Thermosynechococcus vestitus BP-1: one gene and its partner. The protein of the gene in region 2 interacts with the protein of the main gene of each other region in a pairwise test. Links are inferred from orthologs where the notes say so. Each region holds a gene or a part of one and is shown on either strand. Other genes may lie near its edges.

Region 1 (2,991 bases), 2.1 Mb from region 2 along the record:
GCGACGCTCTACCAACTGAGCTAACTCCCCAATTCTTTCTTTAATATACAGTAAACGAGGACACAATGGTCTTAAATTGGTCTTCCACTTTTGGCCAGCGCTCTTCAGGCGCTGACACACTGAGCGTATAGACCTTACCGCGACTCACGGCAATACTCGACAAATTGTGCCGCTGCTGCGCAGTGTTGCCATCCCCCGGTAGAGTGACCGCATACTCCAGAATGTAGTAGGTCTTATCATCAGCCTTTTGGGAGGTGGCGGCAATTAAGGCAGAACTGCGGCCACTTTCACTGGGAGCAATGATATTACGCAGCAGGCGATCGCCCACCTCCTCGGGCGACCCCAATTCCTCAAGAGACTTGGTGCTGGCAACTGTATTCACCACCACACTGACATTTTCTGTCGTCTCAATAATATCGTGAAAGACCACATCCACTGGGTCTTCAACTTGTACCTGCACCCAGCCACGCGGGTAGAGAAATTCATAGCCATCATAGCTATCGACATAGGCCTGTAACCCACTGGTGGCCGAACAGCCTCCCAGCAACACCACGAAAATAGCCAACGCTGTGGCAAAAAACCGTTGAAGCATACCGTCCCTTTGCGCTGTTCTTCCCTATTGTGACACTGAAGCTGGTGCAGCGGGGCGCCGCAATTCCTGTGGATGGGAGGGAGGAATGCCCTCAATCGTAATCAGGGACTCCGTAACCGCTCGCACAATTGGAATGGCCACCGTTGAGCCATAGGCATCATCTCCCTTGGGTTCATCCACCACCGCCAAAATCACATATTGGGGCTGTTCTAGGGGAAAGACAGCAAAAAAGCTGGTAATACGCAGATTGCTATAGGTACCGCCAATCGCCTTTTGCGCCGTGCCGGTTTTGCCCCCCAAACGATAGCCGGGAATATGGGCGGGTTTCCCTGTGCCAAAGCGCACAACTTCTCCTAGCATTTTGATCACCGCTTGACTGGTGCGCTGGGAAAAGACCCGTCGAGGGGGGGGGTGCTCAAGGCGTTTTTGCAGTTGGCCATTTTCATCGTAGAGGCCGTCAATGACATGGGGAGTGACCATCTTCCCACCGTTAGCGATCGCCGCCAATAGTTGAGCCAAATGGAGCGGCGTCAGGGAAAAGCCTTGGCCAAAGGCCGCCGTTGCCGGTTCAATCGGATAGTTAATAAATTGCTCCGGGGGTTTTAACTGGGCGGCGGTTTCAAAGGGGAGATCACTGCCCACTGTCTCTGTGAGTCCCAAGCGATGGAGATAGCGATAGTAGTGGCGGGCTGGAATGCGGCTCATCATGTGCACCATGGCCACATTGCTAGAGTAGGCGAGAACTTCGGCAATTCGAAGGGCACCGCGGCCGCCGCGTTGACTATAGTCACTATTTTGAATGGGCCAACCGCCCACAAAAATCCGCCCCTCATCGGGCAGCACCGTATCAGGAGTAATGGCATTGAGTTCGAGGGCAATGGCCGTATTGATTGGCTTAAAGGTTGATCCTGGTTCATAGAGGTCCGACACCGCCCAGTTGCGAAAAAGGGCTGGATCAGCGCGGTAGTAATGATTGGGATCGTAGGAGGGTTCTGAGACCAGGGCTCGCAGCGCCCCGGTTTTCACGTCTAGGACAATGACCGTGCCCCGTTTAGCATTGAATTTGCGTAACTGCCGTTGCAGGGCTTGGCGTGCCGTTTGTTGCAGACGACTATCAATCGTGAGGCGCACATGGTAGCCGTGACTCAAGGCCCGCGGATCCGCAGGGGCAAGGGCTGGCAGCCACTCCCCTAGGGCATTTATCGAGAGGAGTTGGCGGCTATGGGGAACCTGTAAAAATTGATTCTGGCTAAACTCAATCCCTGCCTGACCCTGGTGGTCGCGATCCACATAGCCAACAATGCCCGCCATGAGTTCCTGCTGCGGATAAATGCGCTGCCAGGCTTGGTTGAGTTCTAGGCCATCGTAGTTGAGGGCGCGAATTTTGGCGGCGGTGTCTTCATCAATGTCGTAGGCAAGGGGGACGCCTGTGGGATAGGTGCTAAATTTGGCCACCAGTTGCTCTGGGGATTGCCGGAGTAAAGGCGCTAGATCGCGGGCGATCGCTGGCCGCGCCACTTTGAACTGAATCGGATGGGCAAAGAGGGTAAACACCGGTCGATCTAGGGCGACAACCGTCTCTCGGCGATCGGTAATTGGGTAGCGTGCCAAGGCTGGCGGGGTATAGCGCCGTTGTTGTTGCTGTGCCCGTGCCGCTAGGGTTTCCCCCTGAACCACTTGCAAATAAATGAGACGGGCAACCACCCCCCCCATCACCATGAGTAAAAAGCCAAAGATCAGACCGATGCGCAGGGGAGGTAGGGATTGATTTGGGAAGCGGGCAGTTGTCATGGTACCGGTCAGTAATTGACAGTGCGCTGAGGCGGTGGCGTCACGGGGAGCCCTTCAAAATGAGTTTTGGTAGCAATCTTGCCTTCATTGGGCACAAAAAGAACGTTCTGTGGCGTTTGGGGCACGAGGCCTTGGGGCGCCCGTTGCACTTGCTGTGTCACCCGATAACGGAGGGTTTCATTGCTCACCAGTAGCTCCCGCTCCTGGCGTTTTAGGGTTTCCAAGCGGTCGTATGCTCGACTCCACTGCTGCTGAGAGAGGGCTGACCAACCGTAGAGAGGCAACACCGCTACGAGGGCAGCGGCGGCCGCTACCCCAGAAACCCATTGCATCCCGAGCAAAGTTTTTTGCCAAAGGGGTACTTGCGGCTTGGGCAGTGGCCGAATTTCCGTCAGCCTTGGCGAGGATTGGGAAATAAATCGGGATTTGAATTTAGGGGCAGCAACCATAAACTCCAGCACTCCTCGGCAATTGATTACCCTAAAGGATTATGAGGCACTGTAAAGATACCCATGAATAAACTATTATTTCGGCCATTCATGCAGAAGTACGCACCGCAATTCGTAGCTTCGCCGATCGCGATCGCGGGTTCAGGCTCACTTCCACTG
Region 2 (8,229 bases):
TTTCCCTGCGCTGGCCGGTATCTGGATAAAGAAGTTGGAGGTGGTCTTCATCAGGCCCCCTTGAGGGCTATTGGCTTCAAGAACAACTTCAGCAAAAACAGAGGGCTGCTCAAAGGCCACTCGCCCATGGGGAAACCCAACCCCCGGAATTATAGGGGTTAAAACAAGGGCAATCCCGAGAGGGCGTAACATCCCCTATTTACCCCGCGAGGGGGGTTCTGTCCCGTGGGCGATCGCGCTACTACAGACCCAGTTTTCTGGCAGTCCCGGATAACCACGCCGCAGCGCCTCTGGACAAATGGTATAGATCGTCAGTTGGCAATCAATCAGTTGCAAACCATATTTCTCCGTTTGCTTCAAGGCCTGCTTGAGGATGGAGTCATTATCGAACTCAGTCGTGCGGTTGCACTGCACACACACCATGTGGTGATGGTGGTGGGGGGACATGGTATTTAATTCGTAGTGCTTGTGCCCCTCAGCCAGTTCCAACTCCCGCAGAATACCCATCCGTGACATCAACTTCACGGTACGATAAACGGTGGATAAACTAATGGAGTGTCCCTGTTTGCGCAACTCATGGTAGAGGTCTTCAGCACTCAGGTGATTGCCCTTAGGCAGATTCTGGAAAATGTTGAGAATAGTTTCTCGCTGTGGCGTCAACCGCCAGCCCTTCTCATTGAGTTCTGCCTTTAAGGCTGCTGCTGTATAAAGTGGCATAGGAGATTCACTTGATCTGCCGGTCTTGGTTTGCATGATAGCCGAGAACAAGTGTCATTTGCAACAACCGGAGCTTATTGAGAATAATTACAATGGTTTTACTGGACTTTTTGCCAATGAGTTGCAATGCTTCACCAGCCCCCATAACGGTGTTCCCCAACTCCCAGATCAATCCCTGAACCACCTCACCCTATGGGGGGATTCAGAATTGCGCCAGCAGAGTTAATTTTTTGGCCGCGGCGGCTTGGGCCGCTGGAACTTCGACATCGGGGTAAAGTCCTCTACGGGCACATCCTTGAGTGCCTGACTCATGAAATCTCGCCAAATGGGTGCCATAAAACCACCCCCCGTTGCCCCCTGCCCCAAGGGCGCATAGTTGTCATTCCCTGCCCAAACAGCCGCTGAGAGTTGGGGCACATAACCCACAAACCAAATATCCCGCTCCGAAGAAGTGGTGCCTGTTTTTCCTGCGGCAGGCCGGCCAATGTTGGCTGCTGTCCCTGTACCACTGGTGATCACACTCTGCAGTGTGTTATTTACAGCGGCGGCGGCCCAAGGATCAAGCACGAGTTTGGGGCGCGGTGTGTGATCCAACAGCAAATTGCCATTGTTGTCGGTGACCTGAATAATTGTTGTCGTGGGAGATTGCCAACCATTATTGGCGAATGTGGCATAGGCAGCGGCCATTTCCAAGGGGGTGAGATCCACCGCTCCCAAGGGCAGGGAAACCACCGGCAGCATGGGACTGGTGATGCCAAGGGTGCGGCAAATTTCAATTACGCGCTCAATGCCCACCTCTTGGCCAAGGACAATCGCGGGAATATTGCGGGACATGGCCAAGGCCATGCGCATAGACATCCCACCCATAAATGAGCCATCGTAGTTGCGAGGCACATACCATCCGTCCCCATCCCGATACTGCACTGGCGAGTCGCTAATGACTGACTCAGGGGTATATTTGCCACTGGCATAGGCGGCATAGTAGACAAAGGGCTTAAAAGCAGACCCCGGCTGGCGCAGGGCTTGGGTGGCTCGATTAAATTGACTGCGGCTGTAGTCCACTCCCCCCACCAGTGCTTTGACATAGTGGGTACGCGGATCCACAGCAGCTAAAGCTAACTGATCTGCGCGCACGCCACTGGCTTGTAGGCTGTCATATCCCCGTCGGATGGCCTCTTCCGCCATTGTTTGCATTTTGAGATCAAGGCTGCTTTGCACCCGCATGCCACCACGAATGACTGCTTCACGGCCAAATTGGCGGGTCAATTCCTGCAACACAGCATCGGTTATCCAAGGGCTACGACTGCGCTGGAAGGAGGTAATTTCCCCCAGCTTGATGGGTTCTTGGGCAGCGGCAGCAGCCTCTTGGGGGGTAATCCAATGCAACTCCACCATCCGATCCAGGACCAATTGCTGCCGTTCCTTGGCGAGATCAAAATCCACAAAGGGGCTATAGGCTTCTGGAGCTTGAATAATCCCAGCCATCATGGCGGCTTCAGCAAGCGTGAGATCTGCAGCATTTTTTTTGAAGTAGCTTTGGGCTGCAGTTTGCACACCGTAGGTGTTGTGTCCCCAATAGACCTGATTGAGGTACATCTCTAAAATTTCGTCTTTGTTGAAGATCTGCTCGAGGCGCATGGCCAAAACGGCCTCAGCCACTTTACGGCTCAGGGAGCGATCGCGAGACAAAAAGAGATTTTTGACCAATTGCATCGTCAGGGTAGAGCCGCCCTGCACAGTACGCCCAGAGGTGAGGTTGACCATCAAGGCACGGGCAATACCAATGGGATTAATACCGCGATGCTGGTAGAAACTGCTGTCTTCGATCGCCAGCACGGCCAGCTTCAAATTGGGCGAGATTTCGTTGAGGGGAACGACTTCGCGGTTTTCTTCATCGTGAAGGCTCACAAGGAGTGTGCCCTTGGCATCGTAAATGTGGGTGGTTTCACTGGGGACATAGCCCCGTAGCGATCGCACATCCGGCAGATTCCGAAAGCTAATCGCTAGGCCCAACAGGCTGCCCCCAATAGCCGCACTCCCAAAGGTCATCCCCACGAGGAAGGTGCGGTTAGCAATTCGCAGTACCCCACGCCAGAAGTTTTCATGTTGGGGGCGAGTTTGGGAGGGGTGTTTGCCAAGGGTAGTGGTGGACACGACAGTCGCTGCCTCAGGCGAATTATTTTTTGCTTCGTATACGATTTTTTATTTGGAGAAAAGTCAGGAATGGCAAAATTGCCGCGCGATCGCAATTGATTGCTATCATAGCCATCCTAGACCAGAAAATGTCCTCACCCCAATCAATGCCCAATCAAATGATGTCTTCAGACCTTGAGGCCACCATTGCACGGCTCCAGCGCGGCGTGGTCGAAACGTTCCCCCATGTCCCTGATTCTGTCAAACCCGAAGAAAATCTCTGGGCCTATTTGCGGCAAACGCAGCGACCGCTCCGAATTAAGTTTGGCATTGATCCAACCGGCAGTGAAATTCACCTCGGTCATAGCATTGTCCTGCGCAAGCTCCGCCAGTTTCAGGATGCGGGGCACTGTGCTGTGCTGATTATTGGTGACTTTACGGCTCAAATTGGCGATCCCACGGGGAAGTCGGAAGTACGCAAACAACTCACCCCTGAGGAGGTCGCTGCCAATGTGCAAACCTACCTTGAACAGGTGAGGCCGATTTTGGATTTTGAGACCCCTGGCCGCTTAGAAATTCGCTACAACTCAGAGTGGCTTGCCAAACTGGACCTGCGCAAAGTGCTTGAGCTTTTGGGAACGATGACGGTGGGCCAGATGCTGGCCAAGGAGGGATTTGCCGAACGTTACGCCAAGGAAACGCCTATTTTTCTCCATGAGTTTCTCTATCCGCTGATGCAGGGCTATGATTCGGTGGCGGTGGCCGCAGATGTGGAATTGGGGGGAACGGATCAAAAGTTTAATATTGCCGTCGGTCGCGATTTACAGCGTCACTTTCGCTTGCCAACCGTGCAATTTGGCCTGCTGATGCCAATTCTAGTGGGGACCGATGGGGTTCAGAAAATGTCCAAGTCCCTTGGCAACTATGTGGCGCTCACGGAGTCGGCAGCCAGTATGTACTCCAAGCTTGAAAAAATTCCCGATGCTTTGGTGAACCAGTACATTGAGCTGCTCACGGATCTGCCTTTGGACAGTTTGCCCACTCATCCTCGCGATCGCCAGAAGGCCTTAGCCCTAGCAGTAGTCAGTCAATACCATGGGCAAGAGCTGGCCCTGCAAACCCAAGCGGAACTGGCGGCGATCGTCACCCAAGGGCAAACGGCACAGGCGGGATCCATTCCAGAGTATTCCCTTGGCGAGTTTCAGTTTCCTGTGAAACTGACCTACGTGCTCAGTCACACCAAGCTCTGCCCCAGCAGCAGCGAAGCCCGGCGGCAAATTCAAGGGGGTGGCGTCCGCCTCAACGGTGAGAAAATTACCGATGTGGATTTTACCCTCACCGCGCCAGAACCCTACGTCAACCAAGTGCTGCAAGTGGGCAAGAAAAAATTCCTGCGCTTTGTGCCCTAGGCGTTTTTTCACCTGCTGCGCCAAGATTGATTCAAGATAGAGGGAGCAGGTTCGGGGGCAGATGGGTGAGCAGGAATGTCAGGCCAAGGTCCGCAGGGAGTGACCCGCCTTGGGCGCCGATGTGCCGCAGCGGCAAACAGATGTCACGTCTCTTGCTCATCTTCAGACTGACCTGCCCAAGCGGCAAAGTGATAGGAGTGAGTTGGCAAGGGTACAAGGTGAGGTTAGGCGTGTGACCCCATGGTGTGGATGGCAACAACGATGAAACAATGGGGAAGGCGGCAGCATCAGGGATGGTTCTGTTGCGTCTTTCAGCAGCGATGATGACTCTTGGGAGCGCGATCGCCCCCCAAGGCAATTCAAAGGCAATTCAGTGAAACAATGACCCTAGGGCTAACTCCAAAATTCGTTAAAATTTTCTTATTTGTTGGCTTGATGCTCTTGAGTACCAGTTTGGCTGTGATTTTTCCCCTGAACTCGGTAGAAGGACTCGGTAGTGGCGTGACCAAAACGGTCTTAGACAATGGCCTGACCGTTCTCATTAAGGAAATTCCCACGGCGCCCGTTGTGAGTTTGCAGGTGTGGTATCGCGTGGGGTCTCGCCATGAACCTAAGGGAGAAAACGGAATTGCTCACCAGCTAGAGCATCTGATGTTTAAGGGGACCCAAAGCCGACCCGTGCAATTTGGGCAGTTGTTTTATGCCCTGGGCAGTTCTTCCAATGCCTTTACCAGCTACGACATGACGGCCTACCACCACACGGTGCGTGCTGACCAACTGGAGCCACTGCTGATCCTTGAAGCGGATCGCCTGCGCCATACCCTCATCACCCCCGATGCCCTTGAAAGTGAAAAGCGGGTGGTGATCTCGGAGCTACAGGGCTATGAAAATAGTCCTGAATATCGCCTCAGTCGTGCGGTGATGGCGGCCCTCTATCCCAAGCATCCCTACGGCTTGCCAGTGGGGGGAACAGCCAGTGATGTGGAGCAGTTGACGCTAGCGGCAGTCAAGAGTTTTTATCAGCAGTACTATCGCCCCGATAATGCTGTGGTGGTGATTGCTGGCAATGTTCGGGCCGCGAGGGCACTGGAGCTGGTCAAGAGCACCTTTGGGGCTATTCCGCAGCCGCCAGAACCTTTGATTTCTCCGCCGCTGCCGCCGCCTGGGGCCGTTTCAGGCCAGCGAATTCGCCTCAGGGAACCGGGGAGTGCGCCGCTACTACAGATTTTGGTGCCCATCCCGGGGATCACCCATCCGGATCAAGCGGCGTTGGATGTCCTGGATATGCTCCTCAGTGGCGGCCGCAGTTCGTACTTTTATCAAGAACTGATGGAAACGGGTCAAGCCAGTTCGGCCTACTCCTACGTAGCTGCATTGCAGGAGGGGGGCTGGTTTGAAATGGGGGCGATCGCCAGCCCCGATCAATCCCTTGAAACCATTGAGCAGAGCATCGGCAAGATGTTGCAGCAACTGGCGGAGCGTCCCCTCAGCCTCGCTGAATTGCAACGCGCCAAACAACAGCTCAAGGCCAATTTTATTCTCCGCAATCGCGATATTGATGCCCAAGCCAGTCAACTGGCCAACGATGAAACCCTCACGGGCGATTACCGCTTTAGCGATCGCCACCTGGCGGCCATTGAAAAGGTCACTGCTGCCGATGTGCAACGGGTGGTGCAGACCTATTTTGGGCGCGATCGCTGGATTGTTGGGGAATTTATTCCCAGTGAATTTGCCGATGTGGAGCTATCAGGTCGGCCGGCGGTCCAAACCACCGCCCACAATCTGATTGGCGAACCCGTCGATCCCCAAACCATTGCCGCCTATTTACCCCAAGGAAGCGCCCAGGCTGCCCCGGCGGTCAAAAACAATGGGGTGGAAACCTTTACCCTTGAAAATGGTCTGCGGGTGCTCTTACTGGTGGATCGCAGTACCCCCACGGTCACCCTGGCGGGGCGGATTGATGCTGGCACCGCCTATGATCTGCTCACGCAGCCGGGGGTTGCCAACCTCACCGCTGCCAATTTGCTCAATGGTACCCGCACCAAAACGGCCCTCACCTTAGCTCAAACCCTTGAGGATCGCGGCATTAGCCTTGAATTCAGCGCCTTTCGCGACGGAGTTGATGTCGAAGGCTATGCCCTAGCCAGTGAGCTACCCACCCTCTTGGCCACCCTTGGCGAAGTGCTGCAGGAGGCCACTTTCCCAGAGGCGGAGTTTAAACTCAGTCAGCAGCGCTACCTAACGGCCCTGGGTCTGGAGGCGGACGATCCTGTGCGCTGGGGGCGCCGCGTTCTGCAGGAAACCCTCTATCCCGCTCATCATCCGCTGCATCCCTTTGCCACCCCTGAGTCGGTGCAGGCCATTCAACGCCAAGATCTCCTGAATTTTTATCGTGCCGCCTATCGGCCGGATCGCACGATTTTGACCCTCGTGGGAGATTTTGACCCCCTGGCGGTGCGATCGCGCCTCAAGGACATTTTTGGCCCTTGGCAGCCGCCAACGGCGCCCCTTTCCCTCACGTTTCCTGCGGTTTCGCCACCCCCGCAAACCCTCTTTCGGAATGCGGTCATTGCCGGTAAAAGCCAAGCAATTACCTATTTAGGGACGCCGGGGATCGATCGCCGGCATCCGCGCTTCTATGCGGCAATGCTGATGAATCACATCTTGGGGGGAGATACCCTGGCCAGCCGCTTGGGCACGGAGATTCGCGATCGCCAGGGGTTAACCTACGGTATCTACAGTTTCTTTACGGCCAGTCGTCAGGCTGGACCTTTCATGATTCAGTTGCAAACTGCCCCCGAAGATACCGCCAAGGCCATTCAGGCCACGCTGCAACTGCTGCGGGAGGCACGCCGCCAGGGATTCACTGCTGCTGAACTGGAGGCGGCCAAGCGGAGCCTCAGTAACACTTATCTAGTGGAGTTGGCCAATGTGGATGTGGTGGCACGGACGCTGTTGGCAAATGCCAGTGTGGATTTACCGCCGCAGGAATTGCAACAGTTTAGCGATCGCCTGCAGCAGGTGAGCTTGGCGGAGGTCAATCAAGCGCTGCGAGAGCTGATTGATCCGGAGCGACTGGTCATTGTCACTGCCGGACCTGCCGTTTCCTTTAGCCCCTAAGACCATGGCCAGCCTTAGCCTAGGACTCTACCAACTGGAACAGTGGGCCGACCAATGGGTGACCGGTCAACTCCGGGATCTGACGCCCATCAGTGGCGGTATCGTCTTTTTGGCAGGACTGCTCACCAGTCTCACCCCCTGTACCCTCTCCATGCTGCCGATTACGGTGGGTTATATCGCCGGCTATGCCAGCAAGCAAAATAGCTCCGGGTTGCGCCAGTCCCTTTGGTTTGCCCTGGGTCTTGCCACCACCTTAACGGTCTTGGGGATAACAGCGACCTTGGCGGGACGCATCTACGGTCAGGTGGGCTGGGGATTGACCCTGGGGGTCAGTTTGGTGGCGATCCTCATGGGGTTGAATTTGCTCGATGCCTTGCCCCTCAGCTTTCCCCGCAGTCGCTTCCTAGAGGAACTGCCGGATCGTGTCCCTGCCAGCTTACAGGCGTATACCCTAGGAGCCACCTTTGGCATCGTTGCTGCCCCCTGTAGCACACCGGTTTTGGCAACGCTCTTGGCGTGGGTGGCCACCACCCAAAACCTCTGGGTGGGGGCAGGTTTGCTCTTGGCCTACACAACGGGTTATGTCGTCCCCCTGATGATCGTGGGTACCTTTAGTGGCGCCCTCCAAAAGCTACTGGCCCTGCGGCAGTGGTCGGGTTGGATCACCAGAATCAGTGGCGTGCTCCTCATTGCCTTTGGGGTGATTGCTTTGGCCACTCGGTTGTAGCGATCGCTCCCCTTCAGATTTTCTTTCCATTGATTCGGCTGGGAGAAACTCCCAGCACTGACCCCCCTTAGGAGGTGCTCTGGAGTGACTATGGCACAACCCATTTTCAAGCATCTAGTCCTG

What was found.
Region 1: the proteins of TLL_RS00240 (region 2) and TLL_RS10505 interact in binary tests that used the Escherichia coli proteins (3 or more experiments, as listed by UniProt). The link is inferred for Thermosynechococcus vestitus BP-1 from one-to-one orthologs.

What each region holds. Positions count from the first base shown.
Region 1 is NC_004113.1:2,153,428-2,156,418, reverse strand. It holds TLL_RS10505 (peptidoglycan D,D-transpeptidase FtsI family protein), read right to left. Parts: upstream 2,384-2,991; coding sequence 617-2,383; downstream 1-616. Other genes in the region: rsmH (16S rRNA (cytosine(1402)-N(4))-methyltransferase RsmH), read right to left, coding at 2,921-2,991; TLL_RS10500 (hypothetical protein), read right to left, coding at 2,392-2,832; psbP (photosystem II reaction center PsbP), read right to left, coding at 41-592. UniProt on the Escherichia coli protein: Essential cell division protein that catalyzes cross-linking of the peptidoglycan cell wall at the division septum. Required for localization of FtsN.
Region 2 is NC_004113.1:41,646-49,874, forward strand. The notes cover bases 406-3,287. They hold TLL_RS00240 (transglycosylase domain-containing protein), read right to left. Parts: upstream 2,872-3,287; coding sequence 940-2,871; downstream 406-939. Other genes in these bases: TLL_RS00235 (transcriptional repressor), read right to left, coding at 406-717; tyrS (tyrosine--tRNA ligase), read left to right, coding at 3,033-3,287. Also shown: TLL_RS00230 (hypothetical protein), read right to left, coding at 1-192; more of TLL_RS00235, read right to left, coding at 196-405; more of tyrS, read left to right, coding at 3,288-4,259; TLL_RS00250 (M16 family metallopeptidase), read left to right, coding at 4,641-7,379; TLL_RS00255 (cytochrome c biogenesis protein CcdA), read left to right, coding at 7,384-8,106. UniProt on the Escherichia coli protein: Cell wall formation. Synthesis of cross-linked peptidoglycan from the lipid intermediates.